4 regions of the Streptomyces sp. Rer75 genome follow, and region 1 is predicted to be linked to each of the others. Evidence: riboswitches for the same ligand, from Rfam matches in the RefSeq annotation. Region 1 holds a riboswitch; each other region holds the start of a gene.

Evidence for each region. A riboswitch is a leader RNA that binds a small molecule or an ion and turns the genes downstream of it on or off. The one in region 1 is predicted to bind cobalamin.
Region 2: another riboswitch for cobalamin. It lies ahead of HYQ63_RS10415 (cobalamin biosynthesis protein); the one in region 1 lies ahead of HYQ63_RS28205 (ribonucleoside-diphosphate reductase subunit alpha).
Region 3: another riboswitch for cobalamin. It lies ahead of HYQ63_RS38600 (HoxN/HupN/NixA family nickel/cobalt transporter); the one in region 1 lies ahead of HYQ63_RS28205 (ribonucleoside-diphosphate reductase subunit alpha).
Region 4: another riboswitch for cobalamin. It lies ahead of metE (5-methyltetrahydropteroyltriglutamate--homocysteine S-methyltransferase); the one in region 1 lies ahead of HYQ63_RS28205 (ribonucleoside-diphosphate reductase subunit alpha).

Annotation. Positions count from the first base shown of each region.
Region 1 covers NZ_CP058693.1:6,493,375-6,500,364, forward strand. Annotated here, with positions in the region: gene HYQ63_RS28205 (ribonucleoside-diphosphate reductase subunit alpha) at 1-2,132, opposite strand, end outside; cobalamin riboswitch at 2,260-2,400, opposite strand; gene HYQ63_RS28210 (FGGY-family carbohydrate kinase) at 2,498-3,967, opposite strand; gene HYQ63_RS28215 (histidine phosphatase family protein) at 4,082-4,744, shown strand; gene HYQ63_RS28220 (DeoR/GlpR family DNA-binding transcription regulator) at 4,741-5,520, shown strand; gene HYQ63_RS28225 (FGGY-family carbohydrate kinase) at 5,568-6,990, shown strand, end outside.
Region 2 covers NZ_CP058693.1:2,525,162-2,532,151, forward strand. Annotated here, with positions in the region: gene HYQ63_RS10400 (class II aldolase/adducin family protein) at 1-335, opposite strand, end outside; gene HYQ63_RS10405 (inorganic phosphate transporter) at 572-1,885, shown strand; gene HYQ63_RS10410 (hypothetical protein) at 1,901-2,131, shown strand; cobalamin riboswitch at 2,308-2,449, shown strand; gene HYQ63_RS10415 (cobalamin biosynthesis protein) at 2,591-3,571, shown strand; gene HYQ63_RS10420 (cobyric acid synthase) at 3,568-5,139, shown strand; gene HYQ63_RS10425 (putative cobaltochelatase) at 5,198-6,990, shown strand, end outside.
Region 3 covers NZ_CP058693.1:9,080,580-9,087,569, forward strand. Annotated here, with positions in the region: gene HYQ63_RS38565 (fructosamine kinase family protein) at 1-457, opposite strand, end outside; gene HYQ63_RS38570 (low molecular weight protein-tyrosine-phosphatase) at 454-918, opposite strand; gene HYQ63_RS38575 (MarR family winged helix-turn-helix transcriptional regulator) at 1,013-1,507, shown strand; gene HYQ63_RS38580 (carboxylesterase/lipase family protein) at 1,500-3,050, opposite strand; gene HYQ63_RS38585 (DUF6131 family protein) at 3,202-3,357, shown strand; gene HYQ63_RS38590 (LysR family transcriptional regulator) at 3,418-4,272, opposite strand; gene HYQ63_RS38595 (DMT family transporter) at 4,341-5,282, shown strand; cobalamin riboswitch at 5,375-5,575, shown strand; gene HYQ63_RS38600 (HoxN/HupN/NixA family nickel/cobalt transporter) at 5,603-6,703, shown strand; gene HYQ63_RS38605 (aconitate hydratase) at 6,838-6,990, shown strand, end outside.
Region 4 covers NZ_CP058693.1:4,885,453-4,892,442, forward strand. Annotated here, with positions in the region: gene HYQ63_RS20585 (transglycosylase domain-containing protein) at 1-461, shown strand, start outside; gene HYQ63_RS20590 (GatB/YqeY domain-containing protein) at 584-1,054, opposite strand; gene HYQ63_RS20595 (metallophosphoesterase) at 1,132-2,061, shown strand; tRNA gene HYQ63_RS20600 (tRNA-Pro) at 2,147-2,220, shown strand; gene HYQ63_RS20605 (RDD family protein) at 2,475-3,053, shown strand; gene metE (5-methyltetrahydropteroyltriglutamate--homocysteine S-methyltransferase) at 3,314-5,623, opposite strand; cobalamin riboswitch at 5,785-6,016, opposite strand; gene HYQ63_RS20615 (MarR family winged helix-turn-helix transcriptional regulator) at 6,075-6,614, shown strand; gene HYQ63_RS20620 (potassium transporter TrkA) at 6,727-6,990, shown strand, end outside.

The sequences.
Region 1 (6,990 bases):
CGGGCCGCCGCCATGTCGATCAGGGCGCGCTGCGGGATCTCCCACGCGGTGCGGTACAGGTCGCGTACGTCCTGGGGAACCCAGGAGAGGTCCTGGACCGAGCCGTTGGCCTCGCGCAGCGCGTCACGGGTCTGGGCGTCCCACACGCCCAGCTTCTTCAGGTCGTTCACCAGGTAGGAGTTGACCTGGAGGAACTCACCGCTGAGGGTTTCGCGCTTGAAGAGGTTGGAGACCTGCGGCTCGATGCACTCGTACACGCCCGCGATGGAGGCGATGGTGGCGGTCGGCGCGATCGCCAGCAGCAGCGAGTTCCGCATCCCGGTCGTCGCCATCCGGGTGCGCAGCGCCTCCCAGCGCTCGGGCCAGGCGGCCTGCGCGCCGGTGTAGTGGTCCGGGTGGAGCACGCCGCGCGCGGTGCGGGTCTCGGCCCAGGCCGGGTGCGGGCCGTGGCGCTCGGCGAGGTCGCAGGACGCCTCGTACGCGGCGAGCATGATGCGCTCGGAGATCCGGGTGGAGAGCGCCTGCGCCTCGGGCGAGTCGAACGGCAGCCGCAGCCGGAAGAAGACGTCCTGGAGGCCCATCAGGCCGAGCCCCACAGGACGCCAGCGGGAGTTGGAGGCCCCGGCCTCTTCCGTGGGGTAGAAGTTGATGTCCACCACGCGGTCGAGGAAGGTCACGGCGGTGCGGACGGTGCGGTCCAGCCGCTCCCAGTCCATCTCGCCGTCCTCACCCAGGTGCGCGGCCAGGTTGACCGAGCCGAGGTTGCAGACGGCGGTCTCGCTGTCGTCGGTGACCTCCAGGATCTCGGTGCACAGGTTGGAGGAGTGGACGACCCGGCCCGGCTCGGCGGTCTGGTTGGCGGTGCGGTTGGCGGCGTCCTTGAACGTCATCCAGCCGTTGCCGGTCTGCGCGAGGGTGCGCATCATCCGGGAGTACAGCTGGCGCGCCGGGACCTGCTTGAGCGCCCGCCCCTCGGCCTCGGCCTTCCGGTACGCGGCGTCGAACTCCTCGCCCCACAGGTCGACCAGTTCGGGCGCGTCCACGGGCGAGAACAGCGACCAGTCGCCGTCCGCCTCGACCCGGCGCATGAACTCGTCCGGGATCCAGTGCGCGATGTTGAGGTTGTGGGTGCGGCGGGCCTCTTCGCCCGTGTTGTCCCGCAGCTCCAGGAACTCCTCGATGTCCGCGTGCCAGGTCTCCAGGTAGACGCAGGCCGCGCCCTTGCGCCGGCCGCCCTGGTTGACGGCCGCCACCGAGGCGTCGAGCGTGCGCAGGAACGGCACGATGCCGTTGGAGTGCCCGTTGGTGCCGCGGATCAGCGAACCGCGGGCGCGGATGCGGGAGTACGACAGCCCGATGCCGCCCGCGTGCTTCGAGAGGCGCGCCACCTGGTGGTAGCGGTTGTAGATCGAGTCCAGCTCGTCCAGCGGCGAGTCCAGCAGATAGCAGGAGGACATCTGCGGGTGCCGGGTGCCGGAGTTGAACAGCGTGGGGGAGCTGGGCAGGTACGACAGCGTGCTGGTCATCCGGTACAGCTCGGCGACGTCGTCCAGCGCCCGCTCGGTCAGGTCCTCGGCGAGCCCGCAGGCCACCCGCAGCAGGAAGTGCTGCGGGGTCTCGATCACCTGACGGGTGATCGGGTGGCGGAGCAGATAGCGACTGTGCAGGGTGCGCAGCCCGAAGTAGCCGAAGCGGTCGTCGGCGCCGTCGGCCAGTGCCTGGTCGACCAGCGCGTCCAGCCGGGCGGCGTGGGCGGTCACGAACTCGGCGGTGGAGTCGGCGATCAGGCCCTCGCGGTGGCCCACGGCGACGGACGCGGAGAAGGAGTCCGCGCCCTGCCCGGCCGCCTCGTCGGCGATCGCGCGGGTCAGCAGCCGCGCGGCGAGCTTGGAGTACTCCGGCTCCTCGCCGATGAGTCCGGCCGCCGCCTCGGTCGCCAGGGAGCGCAACTCCGCCTCGTCCGAACCGGGATGGCGGCCGCGCAGGGCGGCGGCCGCGACCTTGCCGGGGTCGGTGGCGGGCAGATCGGCGGTGAGCCCGGTGAGGGTCCGCAGCAGGGCGGTCCCGGGCGCGTCGGCCGCTGCCGGAGTTTCCGCTGCCTCTGAAACCGGGTCGGCGGGCGCGATGGTCACTGAAGTGTTCTCCCTCGCTCGGCTGGGGGCCTGACGAGGGCAGTGCGCGATGGCCGCTTACGGGCATGCCGATTCCGCTCTACGGCACACCACGCAGCGTCCATCGGCCCAACCCGCGAGGCCCGGACGTATGCAGACGGCCGTCGGCAGGTCATCGGACTCACGGGTACGCAAAAGCGCACACGTACACCGTTGCGGGACAGTTCCGGATTCCCACCGGATTCCCCTGCGGCGACAGCGGAGACGAGCATACATCTTGTGTCGTGCTGCGCACGCGCCCCCAGATGTTGTGTCGTCAGCTGGGCGGATTCGTATAGATGTGCTAGTCACGTCGGGCCTTGGCCGCGCCGGAATCCCAGGGAAAACTAGCTTCCCGGACCGCTCGTCCGCCATTCGTCCAGGGCACGGGCGAGGCGGTCGCGGTAGCCCGCGTAGCCGTCCTCGTACGCGCCGCGAAGCTCGCTCCGCGGCTCGACCGTACGGGACGCGGAGCGCCACCGGGACGCGTCCACGGGGTCGCCGAGCGACCGCCACGCGACCGCGACCGCGCCCCGCGCGCCGACCTCCGGCTCGTCCGGAATGACCACCGGACGGCCGATGACGTTCGCGAAAATCTCCGTCCAGGAGGCGGAACGCACCCCTCCGCCGCACAGCGCGAGCCGTCCCGAGAGCCCGGCCGCCTCCAGGCAGTGGCGGGCCGCGTAGGCGATGGCCTCGCACACGGCCCGTACGGTGTCGGCGCGGGTGGTGGCGAGGGTGAGACCGTCCAACCGCCCCTGGGCGGCGGGCTCCACGAACGGGGCGCGCTCCCCGGCGCCGGACAGGAAGGGCAGCGCGGTCACCCCGTTCGCCCCCGGCGGACTCCCGTCGAGCAGGGCGTCCAGCTCGGCGGTGGTCGTCCCTGTGAGATCGAGCACCCACTCCAGGGCGGCCGTGCCGACCATCGCGGGCATCGCGCGCAGCCAGCGCTCCGGGTCGGGGGTGCACAGCCACATTCCGGCCGGATCGGCCGAAGCGTCCACCGCCGCGCGGTCGGTGAGCACCTGGCAGGCCAGCGTGGTGCCGACGATGAGCAGCCCGTCGCCCACGTCCCGCACCCCGCTGCCGATGGCGCACGCCGGAAGGTCGTACGGACCGGAGACGACGGGCAGGCCGGGCGGCAGCCCGGTCAGCCGGGCCCCCTCGTCGTCCAGCGCGAGGACGGTGCCGGGCGCGGCGGGGCCCGGCAGCAGCCGGGCGTGGCCGGACAGTCCGCAGCGCTCCAGGGCGTCCGGCACATAGGTGCGGGTGGTGACGTCGAGGAACGGCAGGGACGCGTCGGAGGCGTCCACGGTGATGGCGCCGGTCAGCCGCTGGGCCACCGCGTCCACGCAGTAGCCCGCGACCGCCGCCCGCTCCAGCGCCTCCGGCTCGTGCTCGGCCAGCCAGTGCAGCAGCGGGGCGTGGCAGCCCGGGAACAGCCCGGAGCCGGTGAGCGCGTGGAGGGCTTTGAGCGTGCCGTCGGCGCGCCAGCGGGCGATGGTCTCGCCGCCCCGGCCGTCCAGCCAGGAGATCGGCGGGCGCACCGCCCGGCCCGCCTCGTCGCGCAGCCACAGCCCGTCGCCCTGGCCGGTGAGGGCGAGCGCGGCGGGCGGGCCGGGGAGCGCCGCGGCCACCTCGCGCACCACCTCGGCGACCGTGCGCAGCACGTCCTCCAGGTCCTGTTCGACCCGGCCGCCGGGCAGGCGGTCCAGTCGGCTGGGGCGGGCCGCGGAGGCGCGCGCGACCCCGTCGCGGCCGAAGGCCACGGCCTTGGTGACGGAAGTGCCGACATCCACTCCGATGATCATGCGCATGCCCTGCTTCCCTCCGGAACCTCGGCGCTCCATCACATGAGCGATGATAGATTTAACACCAGAGACGTGATCAGGCAATGGCTCAGGCCATGGTTGACGCAGGGGAGAACCCGGATGACCGCCCGACTGCTGCTCGTACGCCACGGGGAGACCGTGTGGCACGCGGAGAACCGGTACGCCGGAACCTCGGACATCGCGCTGACCGAGCGCGGCCACCGGCAGGCGCGGGCCCTCGCCCACTGGGCGCGGGGCCGTCAGATCGACGCGGTGGCCTGCTCCCCGCTGAGCCGGGCGCGGCACACCGCCGAACCGGCCGCCGCCGCGCTGTCCCTGGTCCCCGAAGTGGTCGAGGATCTGCGCGAGATGGACTTCGGCTGGGGCGAGGGCCGCACTCTCGCCGAGATGGAGGCGGAGGATCCGGCGGCCGTCCGGGCGTTCCGCGACGACCCCGAGACCGGCGCCTTCCCCGGCTCGGAGCGCCCCGGCGAGGCCGCGGCCCGCGCCGTAGCCGCCCTGCGCCGGCTTGCCGCCGCGCACCCGGACCGCACGGTGCTCGTCGTGGCGCACAACAGCCTGCTGCGGACCGCGCTGTGCACCCTGCTCGGCATCCCCGTCGGCCGCTACCGCACGGTCTTCCCCCGGCTGGACAACGCGGCGGTGACCGAGATCGGCGTTGACGGCGACCGCACGGCGCTGCGCTCCCTGAACGTCCCCACCGACACCGTGCCCACCGCGAACATGCCCGCCGACGGCGCTACGGGAGGATCCCGCCCATGACCACGGTCCGCTCCCAGGACGCCCGCAGGCAGACCATCACCGAATACGTCCTCGCGCACTCCACCGCCACCGCGGCGGAGCTGGCCGACCTCACCGGCGTCAGCCTGATGACCGTGCACCGGGACCTGGACGAGCTGGCCCGGCTCGGGGTGCTGCGCAAGTTCCGGGGCGGGGTCTCGGCCCTGCCCTCGTCGGTCTTCGAGTCCAGCCTCGCCTACCGGATGGGCGCCCACCGGGCCGAGAAGGAGGCGGTGGCCGCCACCGCCGCGGAGCTGGTCGAGCCCGGGATGTCGGTGATGCTGGACGACTCCACGACCGTCCTCGCGCTCGCCCGGCTGCTGGTGGAGTCCGCCCCGCTGACCGTGGTGACCAACGCCCGGCGGGTGATCGAGGTCTTCGCCGGGGTGCCGCGGATCCGGCTGATCGGGCTCGGCGGGGAGTACTCGCACACCCATGACTCCTTCCTCGGCGTGCCGTGCGCGGAGGCGATCGCCGCGGTCTCGGTGGACCTGGCGCTGGTCAGCACCTCGGCCATGGACGCGGCGACCACGTACCACCAGGAGCAGGACGTGGTGCTGGTCAAGCGCGCCATGCTCGCCGCCGCGGCCCGCACGGCGCTCCTGATGGACGCGTCCAAGACGCGGCGCACGGCGCTGCACCGGCTGTGCCCGCTGGCCGACTTCGACCATCTGGTGGTGGACGGCGCGGCGGACGCCCGGCTGGTGGGGGAGTGGCGGGAGCGTACGGATGTGAGGATCGCGCCCGGCCCTTCTTAACATTGTCAGTGTTAACTTAACTCCACGTGTGAGGGGCGTGATCTGTGATGTCCGACCGGGCCGAGGTCGTCGCGGGGATCGACATCGCCACGGCGGCCGTGCGGGTGGTGTGCGCCGACGCGCACGGGCGCGTACGGGCGCGGGGCGGCGCGGAACTCCCGCCCCCGCGCCGGGGCGCGGGCGGCCACAGCGAACAGGACGCCACGGCCTGGTGGCCCGCCGTCGCGGCAGCCCTGCGCCAGGCCACCGGGGCGCTTCCGGCGGGCGGCCGGGAGGTCGTGGCGGTGGCCGTCGCCGCCACCTCCGGCACGATCGTCCTCGCGGACGGCCGGGGCGAACCCCTCGGCCCCGCCCTGATGTACGACGACCGCCGCGCCGCCGGGCTCAACGCCCGCGCCCAGGAGGCGGGCGCGCCGCGCTGGCAGGCCCTCGGCCTGTCGGTCGCCCCGACCGCCGCCCTCGGCCGCATCGCCTGGCTGGCGGGCGCGGAGGGGCATGCGGATGCCCTTGGGCACCGGGCCCATGGGAATCGGCATGTTGCCCATGAGGTCACCCGGCACCTGCTCCACACCCCCGACCTCGTCGGGTGGCGGCTCACCGGCGGGCCCGTCGCCACCGACTGGTCGCACGCGCTCAAGAGCGGCTACGACGCCCGCGCCGGGGAATGGCCGGGCGAGGTGTTCGACGCGCTCGGCGTACCGGCCCGGTGGCTGCCGTCCGTCCGGGCACCGGCCACGCCGATCGGCACGGTGTGCGCGGACGCCGCGGCGGTTACCGGGCTGCCGACCGGGTGCGCGGTCCGTCTCGGCATGACCGACGGCTGCGCCGGACAACTCGCCACCGGGGCCGTGCGGCCCGGGCAGTTCGTGGGCATCCTCGGCACCACGTACGTCCTCAAGGGCGTCACCCGCGACCTGATCGCCGACCCCTCCGGCGCGCTCTACAGCCACCGCCACCCCGACGGCTGGTGGCTGCCGGGCGGCGCCTCCAGCACCGGTGGCGAGGCCCTCGCGCACCTCCCGTCCGACCGCTTGCCCGCGCTCGACCGCGCCGCCGCGGACCGCGGCCCGGCCTCCGTGGTCGCGTATCCGCTGCGCCGCGAGGGCGAGCGCTTCCCGTTCGTCAGCGGCGCGGCCCGGGGCTTCGTCCTCGGCACTCCGGCCGACGACGCCGACCGGCACCGCGCCACGCTGGAGGGCGTGGCCTTCCTGGAGCGCCTCGCGCTGGAGCGGGTGGCGGAGCTGGGCGTGGCGGTCGAGGGCCCGCTGTGGGCCGCGGGCGGTGGCAGCCGCAGCCCGCTGTGGACCCGGATCCGCGCCACCGTCCTCGGCCGTCCGCTGCGCGTCGCCGACCATGCCGAAACGGCCTTCGGCGCCGCCCTGCTGGCCGCCTCCGGGACCCTCCATCCGGACCTCACGGCGAGCGCCGCCGCGATGGTCCGCCCCGGCCGGGACGTCGAACCGGACGCGC
Region 2 (6,990 bases), 4.0 Mb from region 1:
ACGGCGTGGGTGTGGACGATGGCCGCGGCGTCTTCCGTGTGACGGTAGACGGCGAGGTGCATGGGCAGCTCGCTGGTGGGCGCGAGCGTGCCCAGCACCTGTCGGCCATCGAGGTCCACGCCGACCACGTCACGCGGGCCGAGCCGGTCGTAGGGGACGCCGCTCGGGGTCACCAGGACGGTGTCGCCGATCCGGGCCGACACATTGCCCGAGGTGCCGACGACGAGCCCGTCGGCGGTGGTTCTGCGGGCCGTCCGCACCACCTGCGTCCACGCCTGCCGCAGGGGCTGGGTCAGCCTCGGCTGTGGCCGTCGTGCCGATCGCGGCTCCGTCACGGGCCCTCACCTCCGGGCGCGATCCTTCCACACGGGCGCCGGCGCGGTGCGGTTACGCCGGCTCGATGTACGGGCGTCAAATGCCGTGTGACGAAAGGAAGTACGGTCGAAAACCAGCCGTTCTCACACTCGCGCGCCCGTGTCACCATGAAGCCCGCCTCAGTTCATCTTCCGTTCACCCAGTTTCCTTACGTTCACCGTGCACTGACCGCCCTCCGAACTGATTGACCGGGTGTATGGAACACATCACGCTTCTCATCGGGATCGTGATCGTCACGGCCTTGGTGTTCGACTTCACGAACGGCTTCCACGACACGGCCAACGCCATGGCCACCACCATCTCCACCGGAGCGCTCGGTCCCCGGGTCGCGGTGGCGATGTCGGCAGTCCTCAACCTCGTCGGCGCCTTCCTCTCCGTGGAGGTCGCCAAGACCATCTCCGGCGGAATCATCGACGAGGGCTCCGGCATCCAGCCCGAAGTGATCTTCGCGGGGCTCGTCGGCGCGATCCTCTGGAACCTGGTGACCTGGCTGGCCGGTCTCCCGTCCAGCTCATCGCACGCCCTCTTCGGCGGCCTCATCGGCGCCACCGTGGTCTCCGTCGGCATGGACGGGGTCAACGGCGACGCGATCGTCATGAAGGTCCTCATCCCGGCCGTGGCCGCGCCGGTCGTGGCGGGCATCGCCACGGTGGCCGCCACCCGGCTCACCTACCGGCTGGCCAACAACCGGGCCGCGGAGGACACCGCGAAGGGCTACCGCGCCGGTCAGATCGCCTCGGCCGCGCTGGTCTCCCTGGCCCACGGCACCAACGACGCCCAGAAGACGATGGGCGTCATCACCCTCGCGCTGGTCACCGGCGGCGTCATCGCCCCCGACTCCGACCCGCCCATGTGGGTGATCGTCTCCGCGGGTCTCGCCATCGCGCTCGGCACCTACCTGGGCGGCTGGCGCATCATCCGCACCATGGGCAAGGGCATCACCGACATCCAGCCGCCGCAGGGCTTCGCCGCCCAGACCGGCGCCGCGACCGTCATCCTGGCCTCGTCCCACATCGGCTTCGCGCTGTCCACCACGCAGGTCTGCTCGGGCGCCGTCATGGGTGCGGGCGTCGGCCGCAAGGGCGGTGTGGTGCGCTGGTCGACCGCGGGCCGCATGGTCGCCGCGTGGGCGCTGACCCTCCCGGCCGCCGGTCTGGTGGCCGCCGGTGCGGCGCTGCTGGCCGGCCAGGGCAACGGGGGCATCACCGCGGTCGCCGTCCTCGCGGTGCTGGGCTGCGGCGTCATCTGGATGCTGTCGCGCCGCAAGCCGGTGGACGCCAGCAACGTCAACGAGCTGGGTGCGGAGTCCGCCGAGCCGGTCGGTGTCGTCACCGCCGCCGTGCGGTCGGTCGCCCCGCCGCCCGCCGGAAAGACCGCATCCGCTGCCGATGGCACCGATGGCACGGATGCCGCAGACGCCTCGAACGCCTCGGGCTCGACGTCCGCCGAGGACGCCTCGTCCGAATCCGCCCCGACCCCCGCCACCGCGGGAACCGGTTCCACCAGCTGACAGGGAGCACACGCAATGCACATCGACTGGGCGGCCCTCGGCCAGGTCTTCGGCGTCAGCCTCGCGGTGACGGTCGGCGTCGTAGGGGTCTTCACCCTGGGCATCATCGGCACCTCCCGTACGGCTCAGCCGCAGCCCCAGGCCGCCGCGGGCGGCGCTTCCGCGGTTGCGCGCACCGGCGCGTACGCCTGTTTCGCGCTGTGCGCCGCGGTCGTGGCGTACGGCATCTATCTGATCGTGGCCTGAAACCAACGGAGGCCACTCAAGCCGCGGGGCGGTGGGCGCTGTTCGGCGCCCACCGCCCCGCGGTCGTTCCCGCGCGGGCGCCTGTGGATCTCGGCACACTCTGGCATCGCAGGTCAAATGCGAGTTGACGGCCATTCGCGCCCCATGGTGGACTTCCCGAGCCAAACGGCGGCAGGAGAGGAAGCCGGTGAGAATCCGGCGCGGTCCCGCCACTGTCACCGGGGAGCGCTCTCCCCTCACCGCAAGGGGTCACGGCCGTCCGTACGCCAGGAGGGCTGGAAGACCGGGAGAGCCGCGGATCCGGGAGCCAGGAGACTCTCACCGCCGGTCACGTCGAGCCAGGGCGCGGACCCTGAGTGAGGACATACCGCCATGCCCGGCACTGCCACGCCGTCAGCTCCTCCTGTCCGCATGCTCGGCGGCGGTCCTCGCCGCAGAGGCATGACGGCGGTCTGAAGGATGCGTGCCGACCACGCCTCGTACGCGTGCGGCGCCGCACTCGGCTTCCTCGGCGACCTCGCCGCGGGCGATCCGCGCCGCGGCCATCCGGTGGCCGCGTTCGGGCGGGCCGCCGCGGCCGTCGAGCGGCGGCTGTGGCGCGATCACCGCGGTTCCGGGGCCCTGCACACCGCGCTGTGCGCGGGCGGCGCGGCCGCCGGTGCCGCGCTGCTGGCGCGTACCGTACGCGGCTTCGCGGGCCGACGCCGGACGGCCGATGCCGCGCTGACCGCCGCCACCACCTGGGCCGTACTGGGCGGCACCTCGCTGGTGCGGGAGGCCCGGGTCATCGGTGACGCGCTGGCCGCCGGGGACGTCGACGCCGCGCGGGAGCGGCTGCCGCATCTGTGCGGACGCGATCCGCAGGCGCTGGACGCACAGCAGATCGCGCGGGCGGTCGTCGAGTCGGTGGCCGAGAACACCTCGGACGCGGTCGTGGGCGCGCTCGTGTGGGGGGCCGTGGCCGGGGTGCCGGGGCTCGTCGGCTTCCGCGCCGTCAACACCCTGGACGCCATGGTGGGCCACAAGTCGGCCCGCTACAGCCGGTTCGGCTGGGCCGCGGCCCGGCTGGACGACGTCGCGGGCTGGCCCGGCGCCCGGCTCACCGCCGCCCTGGCCGCCCTCGCCGGGCCCGATCCGCGCGGCGCGTGGCGCGCCTGGCGCGACGACGGCGGACGCCACCCGAGCCCCAACGCGGGCCCGGTGGAGGCGGCGTTCGCGGGCGCGCTGGGGGTCCGGCTGGGCGGCACGCTGGCGTACGCGGGCCGGGTCGAGCACCGCCCGGTGCTGAACCCGGGCGGCCGTCCCGTGACGGCGGCCGACATTCCGCGGGCGATCCTCCTCTCGCGGCGGGTGTCGGCGCTCGCTCTGCTCACCACCGTCGTGGCTCGTTCCGGAGCCGGTCGGGGCTCCGGAGCCGATCAGGAAAGGGTGAATCGATGACCCTGGGGGGCGGACTGCTCATCGCGGGAACGACCTCGGACGCCGGGAAGAGCGTCGTCACGGCGGGCATATGCCGCTGGCTGGCGCGCAAAGGGCTCCGGGTCGCCCCGTTCAAGGCGCAGAACATGTCGCTCAACTCCTTCGTCACCCGGGACGGCGCCGAGATCGGGCGGGCCCAGGCGATGCAGGCCGCCGCCGCGCGCGTCGAACCGAGCGCCCTGATGAACCCGGTCCTGCTGAAGCCGGGCAGCGACCGCAGCAGCCAGGTGGTGCTGCTCGGCAAGCCGGTGGGCGAGATGAGCGCGCGCGGGTATTACGGGGGGTCTGGGGGGTCGTCCCCCGAGGAAAGGCTGCACTCGGAGCGGCGGCGCGAAGGGCTGCTGGAGACCGTCACCGAGTGCCTGAGCGAGCTGCGGCGCACGCATGACGCGGTGATCTGCGAGGGCGCGGGCAGCCCGGCCGAGATCAATCTGCGCCGCACCGACATCGTCAACCTCGGTCTTGCCCGGGCCGCGGGGCTGCCGGTCGTCGTGGTCGGGGACATCGACCGCGGCGGCGTCTTCGCGTCCTTCTTCGGCACGACCGCGCTGCTGTCCCGCGAGGACCAGCGGCACATCGCCGCCTATGTGGTGAACAAGTTCCGCGGCGATGTGAGCCTGCTGGAACCCGGGCTGGACATGCTGCGCGACCTCACCGGACGGCCGACCGTCGGTGTGCTGCCGTACGCGCACGGCCTCGGCATCGACGAGGAGGACGGGCTGCGCGTCTCGCTGCGCGGCACGGTGCGCGAGAGCGTCGTCGCACCGCCGCACGGCGCGGACGTGCTGCGGGTCGCGGTGGCCGCCGTACCGCTGATGTCCAACTTCACCGACGTGGACGCGCTGGCCGCCGAGCCGGGCGTGATCGTGCGCTTCGTGGACCGCCCGGAGGAGCTGGCCGACGCCGATCTGGTGGTGCTGCCGGGCACCCGGGGCACCGTGAAGGCGCTGGAGTGGCTGCGCGAGCGCGGTCTCGCCGACGCGATCGCGCGGCGGGCCGCGGAGGGGCGGCCGGTGCTCGGGATCTGCGGCGGCTTCCAGGCGCTGGGCTACGCAATCGAGGACGAGGTCGAGTCGAAGGCCGGGACGGTCGAGGGCCTCGGACTGCTGCCCGTACGGGTCCGCTTCGCGGCCGACAAGACCCTGGCCCGGCCGGTGGGCGAGGCGCTGGGCGAACGGGTGGTGGGCTACGAGATCCACCACGGCGTCGCCGAACTGCTCCACGGGGGCGACGAACCCTTCCTGGACGGCTGCCGGGTGGGCCCGGTGTGGGGCACGCACTGGCACGGCTCGCTGGAGAGCGACGGCTTCCGCCGCGCCTTCCTGCGGCGGGTCGCGGAGGCGGCGGGCCGGGCGTTCGTGCCCGCGCCTGACACCCGCTTCGGGGAGCTGCGCGAGGAGCAGTTGGACCGGCTGGGCGATCTGATCGAGGAGCACGCGGACACGGACGCGCTGCTGAGGCTCATCGAGGGCGGCGTACCGGACGAACTGCCCTTCGTGCCGCCCGGGGCGCCGGGAGGAATGGCTTGAGCACACGACGCGAGCCCACACGCACCGACCGCGCACGCACCGTAGGAGGTACCGAAGCATGACCACCGCTGCCTACCCGTTCACCGCGGTCGTCGGAATGGACGACATGCGGCTCGCCCTGCTCCTCAACGCCGTCTCGCCCGCCGTGGGCGGGGTGCTGGTGCGCGGCGAGAAGGGCACGGCCAAGTCGACGGCCGTGCGCGCGCTGTCCACACTGCTGCCGCCGGTCGACGTCGTCCCCGGCTGCCGCTTCTCGTGCGATCCGGCCGCGCCCGACCCGGGCTGCCCCGACGGGCCGCACGAGACCGCCCCAGGGGACGCGCGCCCCGCGCGGATGGTGGAGCTGCCGGTCGGCGCGTCCGAGGACCGCCTCGTCGGGTCGCTGGACATCGAGCGGGCGCTGTCGGACGGGGTCAAGGCGTTCGAGCCGGGGCTGCTCGCGGACGCGCACCGCGGGGTGCTGTACGTCGACGAGGTCAACCTGCTGCACGACCACCTGATCGACCTGCTGCTCGACGCGGCCGCCATGGGCGCCTCCTATGTGGAGCGCGAGGGCGTCTCCGTACGGCACGCCGCGCGCTTCCTGCTGGTGGGCACCATGAACCCGGAGGAGGGCGAGCTGCGGCCGCAGCTGCTGGACCGCTTCGGGCTCACCGTCGAGGTCACGGCGTCGCGGGACACCGAGGAGCGGGTCGAGGTGGTGCGCCGGAGGCTGGCGTACGACGAGGACCCGGCCGGGTTCGCCGCGCGCTGGGCGCGCGAGGAGGGCGAGCTGCGGGACCGCATAGCGGCGGCGCGCGCCCTGCTGCCCGCCGTCCGGCTGGGCGACCGCGCGCTGCGGCAGATCGCGGCGGTGTGCGCGGCGTTCGAGGTGGACGGGATGCGCGCGGACATCGTGACGGCGCGTACGGCGACGGCGCTGGCCGCCTGGGCGGGCCGGACGGACGTGCGGACCGAGGACGTACGGCAGGCCGCGCTCCTGTCGCTCCCCCACCGGCGGCGGCGGGCGCCGTTCGACGCGCCGGGGCTGGACGAGGACAAGCTGGACGAGGTGCTGCGGCAGTTCGAGGACGAGGAGCCGGAGCCCGAGCCGGAACCCTCTGGTCCGGGCGATGCCCCGGATGACGACCCCGACGACCCCGACGGGCCGGGCGGGGGCGGAGGGTCCGACGGCGGGGACGCCCCCGACGGACCCGGCGGTGGCCGCCCGCAGGACGGCGGGCAGGAGCAGGCGCCGCCGCCCGGCGGGCCCGAGCCGTCCATCCCCGAGCAGCGGTCGCCCGAACCCGAGTCGTCCGCCGACGCCGCGCCCGCGGAGTCCGAGGCGGACGGCGGGGCCGGTGGCGGCGGCGGTGAACGGGCCGCCGTGGGCGCCGCGGAGCCGTTCCGCACCCGGCGGCTGGACGTGCCGGGGCTCGGCGAAGGCGCGGCCGGGCGGCGGTCGCGGGCCCGCACCGCGCACGGCCGCACCGCCGGTGCGCGCCGCCCCCAGGGCACGCTGACCTCGCTGCACCTGGCGGCGACGGTACGGGCCGCCGCCCCCCATCAGCACACCCGCGGGCGGCGCGGCCCGGGGCTGCTGGTGCGCCGGGACGATCTGCGGGAGGCGGTGCGCGAGGGCCGGGAGGGCAATCTCGTGCTGTTCGTCGTGGACGCGTCGGGGTCGATGGCCGCCCGCAAGCGCATGGGCGCGATCAAGGGCGCGGTGCTGTCGCTGCTGCTGGACGCCTATCAGCGGCGGGACAAGGTCGGCCTGGTCACCTTCCGGGGGTCCGGCGCGGAGCTGGCGCTGCCGCCCACCTCGTCGGTGGACGCGGCCGCCGCCCGGCTGGAACAGCTGCCGACCGGCGG
Region 3 (6,990 bases), 2.6 Mb from region 1:
GCTCGGCGTACCAGCTCGGCCAGTCGTCGCCGGTGGCGTTGCGCATCGGGGCGAGCCCGATGTACGCGTCCTTCGGACCGCCCGGCGGCGGGGCGCCGAACGCGGGCGCACCGGACGCGTGCAGGGCCGCCAGATCGCGGCCGAACCGCGCCGCCGCGGGGGCGCTCGACCGGCCGGACGGGACCCGGTCGGTCACCAGCCAGCGCGGATCGTGGCCGTGCACCGCCGGGACGCGGACCGTGCCGGTGTCGGCCAGCCAGCGCAGCCCCGCCGCCTCCGCCTCCACCGCGCCGGGGTCGTCACCGCGCTTGACCATCACCACCTGCCCGCCGTCGAGGGTGACTTCGGCGAGCGCCCCGGACATCGCGCGCTCGCCGGTCACCGGGCGCCCGGTGAGGCGGGCCGCCGCCGCGCCCGGGCCTTCGCCGGTTCCGGCCGGGTCCGGACCGGCCGTCATGCGTCCACGCGCTCGCGCGCCCACGCGAGCAGGCCGGGCGTCGCGGCTTCGATCATGTCCAGCACCGTGTCGAATCCCTCCGGGCCTCCGTAGTACGGATCGGGCACGTCCAGGTCGCCCGTCGCGTGCGGGTCGAAGGACCGCAGCATCCGGACCCGCGACGGATCGTCGACCAGGCGGCGCAGCGCCCGCTCGTGGCCGCCGTCCATCGCCAGGAACAGGTCGGCGTTCAGATGCTCGGCGCCGATCTGGGCCGCGACGTGCTGGACCGGATAGCCGCGCCGGACCAGCACCTCACCGGCGCGTTCGTCGACGGCCTCGCCGACGTGCCAGGGGCCGATACCGGCACTGGTGACCCGCACCGCGCCGTCGAGCCCCGCGCGGCGCAGATGCTCGGCGAAGACCAGCGCGGCGGACGGTGACCGGCAGATGTTCCCGCTACAGACAAAGCAGATGTGCACGGCCACCAGCGTAGGGCCGTATCCCCCGCCGCCGGGGGACGGGGTGGGGACGCGGGCCGTGTTCCCGCCCGACGCCGACGGTAGCGTCGCGATCATGAATGCGTTGATCAACGGTCTCACCGACCAGGCTCCGGCCGACCCCGCTGCCACAGACGACATGCTGGCGAGCCAGCCGGTCGGCTATTGGACCGGCCTGGCCCACACCACCGTCACCCGGCACCTGCGCGACGCGATGGCCAGGATCGACGTCACCCAGCCGCAGTACTGGGTGCTCAACTGCGTGCACTCCTGGCCAGCCGCGCCGAGCCGCGAGGAGGTGGCCGACCGGCTGACGCCCCTCGCGGACGGCCCGTACGAGATCCCGCGCGTCGTCGACCAGCTACTGCACCGCGGCTGGCTCCGCGCCGCTGCCGACGACCGCCTGCACCTCACCGACGCGGGCGAAGCCGCCCGCGTAACGCTGCGCGCACTGGTCACCGAACTGCGCGCCGTCGTCCACGAGGGCGTCGGCGACGAGGAGTACGTGGCCGCGCTGAAGGTGCTGCGCACGATGGTCGCCAACGTCCGGCGCGCCGAAGACCTCAGCTGAGCAGTGGCAGGGCCGGGAAGGTGTGGTCCTGCCAGAGGAGCCGGGAGGCCTCCTCCGGGTAGGCGGTGATCTCGGGCGCCGCGTCGAAGACCTGGGTCAGGCGGCGGTCGGGGTCGTACGCGGGCCAGCCCGGGTCGCCCGTCGTGGCGAACGCGGTCCAGGCCGTGCGGAAGCGGGACGACAGCGCCTCGGCCTCGGGCGGGGGCCCGGAGCCGTCGAACAGCAGCAGGCCGAGGTCGGCGTCGAAGGTGCCGAACAGCAGCGGTATGTCCAGGCCGTGGCAGGCGCCCATGACGCCGCCGCCCGCCGGGGCGGGCCAGGTCAGCTCGTACACGTGCGCCCGGCCGCCCCCGGCCACCTGGGCCTCGGCCAGCCGCAGCGAGGGCATGTGGAACAGCCAGTCGGACTGGACCCGTTCGTGGAGTTCGGCGGGGGAGGCGTCCGGGAAGGCGGCGCGGTAGGCCCGTTCGCCGTCCGGGCCCGGCCCGAACGCGCGCAGTGCAGCCGCCGCTTCCTCCTCGCCCGCCAGTCCGAGCTGCCCGCCGAGGGCGAGGAACAGCCGGTACTCGTCCCGGTTGTGCCCGGCGATCAGCTCCACGTCGCGGGCCGAGCCCGCCGCCAGCGCCTGCCACGGGGTGGTCGGCAGCACCTCGCCGTCCACGACGGGCGCGAAGGGGGTCAGGGTGTGCACGACCTGTCCCCAGCGCTCCTCGTACTGGCGCATCTTGGGGCCCAGCGCCTCGCCCGCGGAGGGCAGTCGGCGTGGATCCACCGTGGACAGATCGGCGGCCGTCGGCCGCAGGCCCGCCTCGGCGGCGAGCGCGCCCGCGATGTCCCGGGCCAGCTCGCCGGAGAAGTACGTGCCCGGCACGCTCTGCGCGATGGCGCGCCGGAACAGCCCCGCCGCGCTCGGCATGGCCAGCAGCGAGGCGACCGATCCGGCTCCGGCCGACTCCCCGAACACGGTGACCCGGCCGGGGTCGCCACCGAACGCCTCGATGTTCTCCCGCACCCATTCCAGGGCCGCGACCTGGTCGAGCAGACCGCGGTTGGCGGGCGCCCCGTCGATGTGGGCGAAGCCCTCGATGCCGACCCGGTAGTTGAGGGTGACCACGACGACGTCGCCGTCACGGGCGATGTGCCGGGCGTCGTAGCCGGGGCTGCCGGAGTGGCCGAGCTTGTAGGCGCCGCCGTAGATCCACACCATCACGGGGCGGCGGGCGGCCGGGGCCGGCTCGGGCGTCCACACGTTGACCGTCAGCCAGTCGTCGCCCGTCGGTGCCTCCAGGACCCCGGCGCGGCCCATGAACCCCGACTCCTGCGGGGGCGGCGGCCCGAAGGCGTACGCGTCCCGCGTCCCCTCCCAGGGGCGCACGGGGCGCGGCGCCTGAAACCGCGCGTCGCCCACCGGCGGCTCGGCGAACGGGATGCCGCGGAACACGGCCAGACCGCCCTCCCGGCGGCCGCGCACCGCACCGGCGGCGGCGCGCACCACGGGCTCGGCGGACCCGGTTGCCGACTCGCTGGACTCGGCTGTCGTCATCGATGGCTCCTCGCGGTTCCTGGTGAACACGTCTGGGGCCACGATGCCCGAGCCGCGCACGGACGCCCCCGGCGGGGGGCGACGTGTTGGCGTGGCAGGCGGAAGAGGCAGATAGTGGAGGTGGAGCACTCCCGAGAGATCGGAGGACGCCATGATTGTCCTCGGGGTCATTCTCCTCATCATCGGTCTGCTGACCGGTATCGCCGTTCTGTGGACGATCGGCATCGTCCTTCTCGTCATCGGGGCGGTCCTGTGGGCCATGGGCGCGGCCGGTCACGCGGTCGCCGGACGGCGACACTTCTACTAGGCCGTACTAGGCCGGTACCAGGCCGGTGGCCTGGCGCAGACCGCGGGCGCAGACCGCGGGTCACCCCGTGCGGTACAGCGCGGTGATCAGCTCGATCACCGCCTGCCCCGCGGGGTGCGGATCGTCGCGCCACCAGCCCAGCCGCACCGCGATCGGCTCGGCGTCGCGCACCGGCCGGTACACGATGCCGGGCCGCGGATACTGGTGCGCGGTCGACTCCGCCGTCATCCCCACGCAGCGGCCCGTGGAGATCAGGTTGAGCCAGTCGTCGACGTCGTGGGTCTCCTCGGTGTCCGGGCGGGAGCCGGGCGGCCACAGCTCGGGCGTGGTGGTGCCGGTCCGCCGGTCGACCAGCAGCGTGCGGTCGCTGATGTCGGCGAGCCTGATGGAGCGGCGCCGGGCCAGGGGGTCGTCCGCGGCCATCGCGCACAGCCGCCGCTCGAGCCCCACGATGGCGGAGTCGAAGCGGTGGTCCTCCAGCGGCCTGCGCAGCACGGCCAGGTCGCAGGCCCCTTCCGCCAGACCGGCCGTGGTGGCGTTGACGCGGACGAGGTGCAGATCGGTCTCCGGATGGGCGGCGGCCCAGCGGCGCTGGAAGGCGGGGGTGTGACTGCCCAGCGCCGACCACGCGTAGCCGATCCGCAGCCGTGTGTGACCCGAGGTGGCCTCCCGCACCAGGTCGTCCACCTCTCCGAGCACCCGCCGGGCCTGCGCCACCACCCGCAGCCCGGTCCCGGTCGGGGTCACGGTCCGGGAGGTGCGCCGCAACAGGCGCACCCCGAGGCCGCGTTCGAGCGAGGCCAGCGTGCGGGACACGGCCGCCTGGGAGACCCCGAGCGCGATCGCGGCATCGGTGAAGGTGCCCTCGTCCACGATCGCGACGAGACAGCGCAACTGCCGCAGCTCCACATCCATAACCCAAGCGTATAGGTACGACGGTCAACGCATTTTGCGCAACGGTCGCGCGACCGCACGATCGGGGTATGGACGCAGCCCACGCCCCCGCTCCTGCCCCCGCCCAGACGACCGCCACGTCACACCGCACCGGTCCGGACCTGCCGGACGCCCCGGGCACATCGGGCCGGAAACCGGCCGGGCACCCGCTGGCCGGTGTGCTCACCATGGCCGGCAGCGGCCTGTCCAACCAGACCGGCGCGGCGATTGGCTCCCTCGCCTTTCCGGTGCTCGGAGCCTCCGGTGTCGTCGCGGTACGCCAGTACGTCGCCGCCATCGTCCTGCTGGCCGTCGGCCGCCCCCGCTTGCGGTCCTTCACCAAGCAGCAGTGGTGGCCGGTGCTGCTGCTGGCCCTGGTCTTCGGCGCCATGAACCTGTCCCTGTACAGCGCCATCGACCGCATCGGCCTCGGGCTCGCGGTGACCCTGGAGTTCCTCGGGCCGCTCACCATCGCCCTGTCCGCCTCGCACCGCCGCACGGACGCGTGCTGCGCGCTGGTCGCGCTGGCGGGCGTGGTCACCCTGATGCGTCCACAGCCCTCCACCGACTACCTGGGGCTCGGCCTCGGGCTGCTGGCGGCCGCCTGCTGGGCGTCGTACATCCTGCTCAACCGCACCGTCGGCCGCCGCGTCCCCGGGGCGCAGGGGTCGGCGGCCGCCGCCGCGGTCTCCGCCGTGCTGTTCCTGCCCGTCGGGATCGCCATCGCCGTCCAGCACCCGCCGACCGCGGGGGCCGCCGGATACGCCATCGCCGCCGGTGTCCTCTCCTCCGCCGTGCCCTATCTCGCCGACCTGTTCACGCTGCGCCGCGTGCCCGCCCAGACCTTCGGGCTCTTCATGAGCGTCAACCCGGTCCTCGCCGCCGTCGTCGGATGGATCCTGCTCGGCCAGGGCCTGGGGTGGACCGAGTGGGCGAGCATCGGCGCCATCGTCGCGGCCAACGCGCTCAGCATCCTCACCTCACGCGCGTGACCGCTGCTGAACCTCGCGCGCGTGACCGCTGTTGAACCTCACGCGCGACCGCTGCTGAAAGTGCGCCACTTGCCGGTTTTGCGGGGCGCCGCCTACAGTTGCGGCGCCGTGGTGTTCGGGAAGCCGGTGTGAAACCGGAGCGGCCCTCGCCACTGTGATCGGGGAGTTCTCGTCCCGTTCCGCGGCCGCAGGACCGGGCCGCGGAGCCACTGGCCGCCCTGCGCGGCCGGGAAGGCAGGGGCGGTCGCGTCGACCCGTCAGCCAGGAGACCGGCCGCGGCATCTCACGAAGTGATCCACGAGGTGCTGGAGCGTGACCGCATGACCCTGCCCACCGCATTCGCATGGCGGCGCGAGGACACCGTCCGGACCGCCGGGCTGCTGGCGGTGATCGTCGCCCTGCACGCCGTCGCCTTCGGTCTGCTCTTCCTGGTGGTCACGCCGCAGCACTACGAGGTCGGCGCCAAGACGTTCGGCGTCGGCCTCGGGATCACCGCGTACACCCTGGGCATGCGGCACGCCTTCGACGCCGACCACATCGCCGCCATCGACAACACCACCCGCAAGCTGATGGCCGACGGCAAACGGCCGGTGTCGGTGGGCTTCTGGTTCGCGCTCGGCCACTCCAGCGTCGTGGTCCTGCTGGCCGCGCTGGTCGCCGGGGGTACGCAGCTGGCGGGCACCCTGGTGAACGAGAACTCCGGCGCCCACCAGGTCCTCGGGGTCATCGGCACCACCGTGTCCGGCACCTTCCTCTACCTCATCGCCGCGCTCAACCTGGTCGCCCTGCTGGGCATCCTGCGGGTGTTCCGGGCGATGCGCGCCGGGCAGTTCGACGAGTCGGAGCTGGAGGCGCACCTGGATTCGCGCGGCTTCATGAACCGCGTCCTGGGCCGCTTCACGAAGTCCATCACCCGGCCCGGCCAGATGTACCCGCTCGGCTTCCTCTTCGGGCTCGGCTTCGACACCGCCACCGAGGTCACGCTGATGGTGATGGCCGGGAGCGGCGCCGCCGCGGGACTGCCCTGGTACGCCATCCTGTGCCTGCCGCTGCTGTTCGCCGCCGGGATGAGCCTGTTCGACACCCTCGACGGCACCTTCATGAACTTCGCCTACCAGTGGGCGTTCTCCAACCCCGTCCGCAAGGTGTTCTACAACCTGGCCATCACCGGCCTGTCGATCGCGGTGGCCTTCCTCATCGGCACCATCGAGCTGGTCGGCGTGCTCCACGACAAGCTCGCCCTGCGGGACGCCGTCACCGGCTGGATCTCCGGGCTGAACCTGGACAACGTCGGGTTCATCATCGTCGGCCTGTTCGTCGTGGTGTGGGCCGCGGCGCTGGCCTACTGGCGGATCGCCAAGGTCGAACAGCGCTGGGCTGTCCGCACCGCCCCGGCCGCCGCGGACGCGGACGGCGGCTGACGCCGGGCCCGGGCCCGGGACGCCCGTCCGGGTGACTGTGCCGGGTCGGGCCCCGCATGGCGGCCGCGGAACGGGAACCCGCATGGTGGCGCCCGGACCGTCCGGCCGCGCCGCACCGGGAAGGCGGTACCGCTATGGGTCTGCCCCATGGCCACGCACACGGCACCGTGACGCAGCGGCTGATCGGCGACCACCTCGTGTCCGGTCGCATGCGGCCGGGGGAGGAGATCGCGCTGCGCGTGGACCAGACGCTCACCCAGGACGCCACCGGCACCCTGGTGATGCAG
Region 4 (6,990 bases), 1.6 Mb from region 1:
AGAAGGCCGGTCTCCAGAGCCGGGCGAGCGCCGGCAAGACGGGTACGACGGATGAGCGCAGGGCCGCCTGGTTCGTCGGCTACACCCCGAACCTCGCGGGCGCCGTGTGGGTCGGCGGCGGCCCGGGCGCCAGCGACCTCAAGATGGAGAACATCACCATCGGCGGTGCCTACCACGACAAGGTCTACGGCGCGGATACCCCCGGCCCCATCTGGAAGGACGCGATGAGCGGCGCGCTGAACGGCAAGCCCGCGCCGAACTTCGTCAGCGTGCCGATCAATGACCCCAACGCGCGCAAGCCCTCCCCGCCCAAGAAGCCGGGCGGCGAGAAGCCCGGCCGTGAGAAGCCCGGGAACGGCGGCGGGGACAACCCCTGGCCGGACATCTCCCTCCCGCCGGGCGTGATCGGCGGCAACGGGAACGGTGGCAATGGGAACGGCGGCTTCGAGTGGCCGCGGTAGCGGTACCCGCGGCCGGCTGAGCACGGAAGCCGACCGAGCACGGAAGCCGAGAGCACGGAAGCCTACTGAGCGCGGAAGGGGCCCGGACGAGAGATCGTCCGGGCCCCTTTTCCGTGTCTCCCCTACCCGCCCGCGAGCTGCCGCTTCACCGCGGCGGCGACCCGGCCGCCCTCGGCCCGGCCCGCGATCTTCGGGTTCACGATCTTCATCACCGCGCCCATCGCCCGCGGCCCCTCGGCGCCGCCCGCGGCGGCCTCCCGGACCGCCTCCGCGACCAGGGCGTCCAGCTCGTCGTCCGTCAGCGGCTGCGGCAGGTACCCGGCGAGCACCTCGCCCTCGGCCCGCTCCCGCTCGGCCTGCGCCGCCCGGCCGCCCTTGTCGAACGCCTCGGCCGCCTCGCGGCGCTTCTTCGCCTCGCGCGCGATGATCTTCTCCACCTCGGCATCGGACAGCTCCCGGGAGCTCTCCCCCGAGACCTCTTCCTTCGAGATCGCGGTGATCGTGAGCCGGAGCGTGGAGGAGCGCAGCTCATCGCGCGCCTTGATCGCTGCGGTGAGATCGTCGTGCAGCCTGGACTTGAGCGTGGTGGTCATGGCGTCGAGTCTGCCAGCACTGGCCGGGAATCACCCGAAGATTTCTCCCCCGGCGGCGTTCTGCGACCATGGGGACCATGCGCGCGCGATACGGAGTACCTCTGGGAATCACGGCGGTCGGCGCAGCCGGTCTCGCCTACGCCGTCGGCTTCGAAGTGCGGTCCTTCAGGCTCCGCCGCATCACCGTACCCGTGCTGCCGCGCGGCATGCGGCCGCTGCGCGTCCTCCAGGTCTCCGACATCCACATGGTGAGCGGGCAGCGCAAGAAGCAGCGCTGGCTCCAGTCGCTCGCCGGTCTGCGCCCCGACTTCGTCGTGAACACCGGCGACAACCTCTCGGACCCGGAAGGCGTCCCCGAGGTCCTCGACGCGCTCGGCCCGCTGATGGAGTTCCCCGGCGCGTACGTCTTCGGCTCCAACGACTACTACGGACCGAAGCTGCGCAACCCCGCCCGCTACCTGATGGAAAAGGCCAGCGGCCGTCACGGTCTGAACGGCAACGCCCCGGCCGTCGGCGCCGTCCACAACCCGTGGACGGAGATCCGCGACGCCTTCGACGCGGCCGGCTGGGTCGGCCTGTCGAACACCCGCGGCCGGCTCAAGCTGGACGACATCGAGATCGCCCTCACCGGCCTCGACGACCCGCACATCAAGCGCGACCGCTACGCCGAGGTGGCCGGCGGCCCCGAATCCGGCGCGGACCTCTCCCTCGCCGTCGTCCACGCCCCGTACCTCCGCGTCCTCGACGCCTTCACCGCCGACCGCTACCCCCTGATCCTCGCGGGCCACACCCACGGCGGCCAGCTGTGCATCCCCTTCTACGGCGCCCTGGTCACCAACTGCGACCTGGACACCCGCCGGGTCAAGGGCCTCTCCACCCACGAGGCCGGGGGCCACACCTCCTACCTCCACGTCTCCGCAGGCTGCGGCACCAACCGCTACACCCCCGTCCGCTTCGCCTGCCCCCCGGAGGCCACCCTCCTCACCCTCACCCCCCAGGCCCCCTGACCCACCTCCCCGCCCCGACCTGCGAGACCCCGGAAACCGGATTTCGTGTCTGGCCACAGGTCCGCTAAAGTAGAGCTCGTTGCTTCGGGGTGTAGCGCAGCTTGGCAGCGCGCTTCGTTCGGGACGAAGAGGTCGTGGGTTCAAATCCCGCCACCCCGACTGAAGGAACAAGGGTCAGGCCCGGTGTTGAGAAATCAGCACCGGGCCTGATTCGTTGTGCTCGGCTCGGCCCTCGTGGCGGTCTGTGACTGTCCTTACACTGTGCAGACCGCGACATCACATTTCTGGGGGGCCTGATGTTTCGACGAGCGGTGCCGACGCCCGGGATGCCTGAGGAGGGGGCGGCGCCGACCAGTCCCCCGCGGGCGCGTCGGCTGTGTGCCTGGGCGCTGGATTTCGCCGTCGTCGTGGCAGTGGCCGTGCTGCTCGGCTCGTTCACCTTCCAGCAGATCAGTGCCGAGGTGACCGACGCGACGAGCCTGGCTGGGACGAGCGCTTGGGAGGTCATCACCTCGAACGGCGATCTGGCGGGGGCGGGTCAGGACGTCGGGGAGTCGCTTTGGCGGTCTGCGGTGAGCGCAGTCCAGCAAGCCTTCGCCACGCTGGTCGTGTTCACCTTCGCCTACCACTTCCTCTCGCTGGCCGTGATGAGCCGCACGCCGGGGCAGGCGTTGACGGCCCTGTGCGTCGTGCGGCGCGGTGGCGCGGGGCGGCCCGGGCAGGGCCGGGTTGCGGTGCGCGCCGCGGTGACCACGCTGGTCGATGTCGGCTGGTATGCGCTGGCCTGCTGCCTGCTGGCCGGGGGCGAGATCGTCCTCTCGGTGTTGTGCTGGGTCGTCGCCATATTCTTCTTCGCCTTCAATGCGGGGCTGGCGCTGTTGGGCTCCCGGAGGTCGCTGGCCGACCGGCTGGCCGGCGTGACGGTCACCGGCACGTGGCGCGTCCGCGCCGCGCTCGCCCGGATCGGTGAGGCGGCGCGGTGGGGCAGGTGATGTCCTCATGCCACAGACCCAACTGCACGGAGTTCCGCGCTCACTTGATCACCAGATGAGTAAGAGCCTGAGGGCTGCTCGGCACAGCTGAACGGGGTCGGCCAACGTCCGGCGGGTGCCGTGTGAGAAGGCGATCACCTATCGGGAAGGACGTGCCCGGACCGACCCAGGCGCGGGTCTCGAAGGGTGGTCGGGCCGACCCCGTACCTCTTCAGCTTGATGCAGTGCAGATGTTATTGCAAGAAGTTCGCAATAACAGTTCAGAGCGTGGAGCGGACCTCGCGGGCCGCCGCGACCAGGTGGTCCAGGGAGGCGCGGACCTCGGGCCAGGCGCGGGTCTTCAGGCCGCAGTCGGGGTTGGCCCAGAGGCGGTCGGCGGGGATGGCGGCGAGGGCCGTGCGGAGCAGGGCGGCGGTTTCGGCGGGGCCGGGGACGCGGGGGGAGTGGATGTCGTAGACGCCGGGGCCGACCTCGCGGGGGTAGTGGGCGCCGGCGAGTTCGGTGGCGACCTGCATATGGGAGCGGGCGGCTTCCAGGCTGATGACGTCGGCGTCGAGGTCGTCGATGGCCGGGAGGATGTCCCCGAACTCGGCGTAGCACATATGGGTGTGGATCTGGGTGTCCGCGCGCACGCCGCCGGTGGTGAGGCGGAACGCCTCGGTGGCCCAGGCCAGGTAGGAGGGTCGGTCGGCGGTGCGCAGGGGCAGGGTTTCGCGCAGGGCGGGTTCGTCGACCTGGATGACCGGGGTGCCCGCGGCCTCCAGGTCGGACACCTCGTCGCGCAGGGCGAGGGCGACGTGGCGCGCGGTGTCGGCGAGGGGCTGGTCGTCGCGGACGAAGGACCAGGCCAGCATGGTGACGGGGCCGGTGAGCATGCCCTTGACCGGGCGGTCGGTGAGGGACTGGGCGTACGTCGTCCAGCGCACCGTCATCGGCTCGGGCCGGGAGATGTCGCCGGCCAGGATCGGCGGGCGGACGTAGCGGGTGCCGTAGGACTGCACCCAGCCGTGCCGGGTGGCGAGGTAGCCGGTGAGCTGTTCGGCGAAGTACTGGACCATGTCGTTGCGTTCGGGCTCGCCGTGCACCAGGACATCGATGCCCGTCTTCTCCTGGAAGGAGATCACGTCCTGGATCTCGGCCGCTATGCGCTGCTCGTATCCGGCGGTGTCGATGCGTCCGGCGCGCAGGTCGGCGCGGGCGGTGCGCAGCTCGCTGGTCTGCGGGAACGAGCCGATGGTGGTCGTCGGCAGCGCGGGCAGCCGCAGCCGGGCGCGCTGGGCGGGGGCGCGTTCGGCGTACGGCTCGGGGCGGCGGGCGTCGGCGTCGGTGACGGCCTCGGCGCGGGCGCGTACGGCCGGGTCGCGGGTGAGCGTGGAGGTGGCCCGGGAGGCCAGGTCGGCGCGGTTGGCGGCGAGTTGTGCGGCGATGGTGCCGGTGCCCTGGGCGATGCCGCGGGCGAGGGTCGCGACCTCGGCGGCCTTCTGGCGGGCGAAGGCCAGCCAGCGGGCGATCTGGGGGTCGATGTCGCGTTCGGCCGCCGTGTCGAGGGGGACGTGGAGGAGGGAGCAGGAGGCGGCGACGTCGACCCGGTCGGCGAAGCCGAGCAGGGTGCCGAGCCTGGACAGCGAGGCGGGGAGGTCGTTGATCCACACGTTGCGGCCGTCCACGACGCCCGCGACCAGGCGCTTGCCGGGCAGTCCGCCGACGGCGGCGAGGTCGTCGAGGTTGGCGGCGGCGGGCCCGGTGAAGTCGAGCGCCAGCCCGTCCACGGGGGCCTTGGCCAGGACGGACAGGGCCTCGCCGAGGCGGTCGAAGTACGAGGCGACCAGCAGCCGGGGGCGGTCGGTGAGGGCTCCCAGTTCGCGGTACGCGCGGGCGGCGGCGTTCAGTTCGGCGGCGGTGCGGTCCTGGACGAGCGCGGGTTCGTCCAGCTGGACCCACTCGGCGCCGACCGCCCGCAGATCGGCCAGCACCTCCGCGTACACCGGCAGCAGCCGGTCCAGCAGGGTGAGCGGCTCGAAGTCCGGCGCGACGCCGGGTGCGGGCTTGGCGAGCAGGAGGTAGGTGACGGGGCCGACCAGCACCGGCCGGGCGATGTGACCGAATGCGACCGCTTCCGACAGCTCGGCGACCTGCTTCGCCGAGTTGGCGGCGAAGACGGTATCGGGGCCGAGTTCGGGCACCAGGTAGTGGTAGTTGGTGTCGAACCACTTGGTCATCTCCAGCGGCGCAGCCTCCTGGGTGCCGCGTGCCATGGCGAAGTAGCCGTCCAGCGCGTCGGCTTCGACGGCGGCGCGGTGGCGGTCCGGTACGGCGCCGACCATGACGCTGGTGTCCAGCACATGGTCGTAGAACGAGAAGTCACCGGTCGGCACCTCGTCGATACCGGCGTCGGCCAGCTGCCGCCAGTTCGCCTCGCGCAGGCTCACGGCGGTGTCCCGGAGGGCGTCGGCGCCGACCCGGCCCTTCCAGTAGCCCTCGACGGCCTTCTTCAGTTCGCGGTGGTGTCCCTGCCGGGGGTAGCCGTACACGGTGGCCCGTGCCGCCGCGGCCGCGGATGTCGCTGTCACGTAGCTCTCCTTCGCGAGCATGTCCCTTGGGGATCCCGGCCGGATCGGGGGCGCGAAGGAGTGACGAACCGGGCGGACCGACTGCGCGTCCGATACGCACGCGTCCGCCTGCTTGGTACGCCGACCCGCCCTCGAGGTCACCGGGATCTCCGCGCGCGATCGGTCGCGCACGGGCAACGGGCAGGTCTTCGGACTCGCGGGCACACCTCGTGACGTCGTGCACGTACGAGGCACCTACTGGCCGTCGCTTCCCGGATCCGTCTCCCGGACCCAGTGCGTATGACGGCGGTCGTTCCCGCTCACCGCTGCGGGGCAGTCCCGGATTTCCACCGGGTTCCCTCTTACGACGCGCCTGCCTGGCGGGCAGGGCGAACCAGCTGCGGGACCCAGCCTAGGCGGTGGTGCCGGATCGGGGCACCCCCTCCACAGGGGCAGGGGGTAGAAAGGGCGTATGGCGCGCCGTTCCTTAGCATCCGATGTGGTTTCCACAGCCTCCGCAGCCCCCGAGGCCGGAATCTCCGAGTCCGACGCCGAGGCGATGGTCACCGCCGTGCTGACCGCGTCCCGGCTGCTCGTCGCCGTCTCCGCCCGGTCGTTGGCCGCGGTGGAGGAGTCCTTGACGCTGCCGCAGTTCCGGATGCTGGTCGTCCTGGACGCCGGAGGCCCGCTGAGCCTGTCCGGGCTGGCCGGGGAGCTGGGCGTCCAGCCGTCGACCGCGATGCGCATGATCGACCGCCTGGTCACGACGGGTGTGGTCGCGCGCGGCGGCTCCGCCGAGGACCGGCGTACCAGCATGATCTCGCTCACCCGGGCCGGTCGGCGGGTCGTGGCCGAGGTCACGGAGCGGCGCCGCCGGGAGATCGCGCGCATCGTGGACGTCATGCCCGCCGGACAGCGCCGCCATCTGATCGAGGCGCTCCAGGCATTCGCCGAGGCGGGCGGCGAACCGACCGTCGAGACCGGGAGCCCGCAGGCCCACGCCGCCTGGTGACCGCGTGGGCGCCCCCGTCGCCCGGCAGCCGCACCCCCGTAACCCTGCGAGAATGATCAACTGCTCTGGGAGACCGTAAGGCCGGTGGGTGGCCGGGGGGATGGGACGTGCGATGAGGCTGCGGGACCGGCTGCGGTACTGGTTCGACGGCACGATGGACCGGGGGACGCCCGCCCTGATCGGCTGGCTCGGCCTCGCCTCGCTGGCGTTGATCGCCGTGGTCTCCACGCTGGTGGTCGCCCTCACCCACGAGGACACCCGGAAGAGCGGCGGCTGGACGGGCGTGGTGTGGATGAGCCTGCTGCGCACGCTCGATCCGGGCACCATGGGCGGGGACACGGGCCGACCGCTGTTCCTGGTGCTGATGCTCACGGTC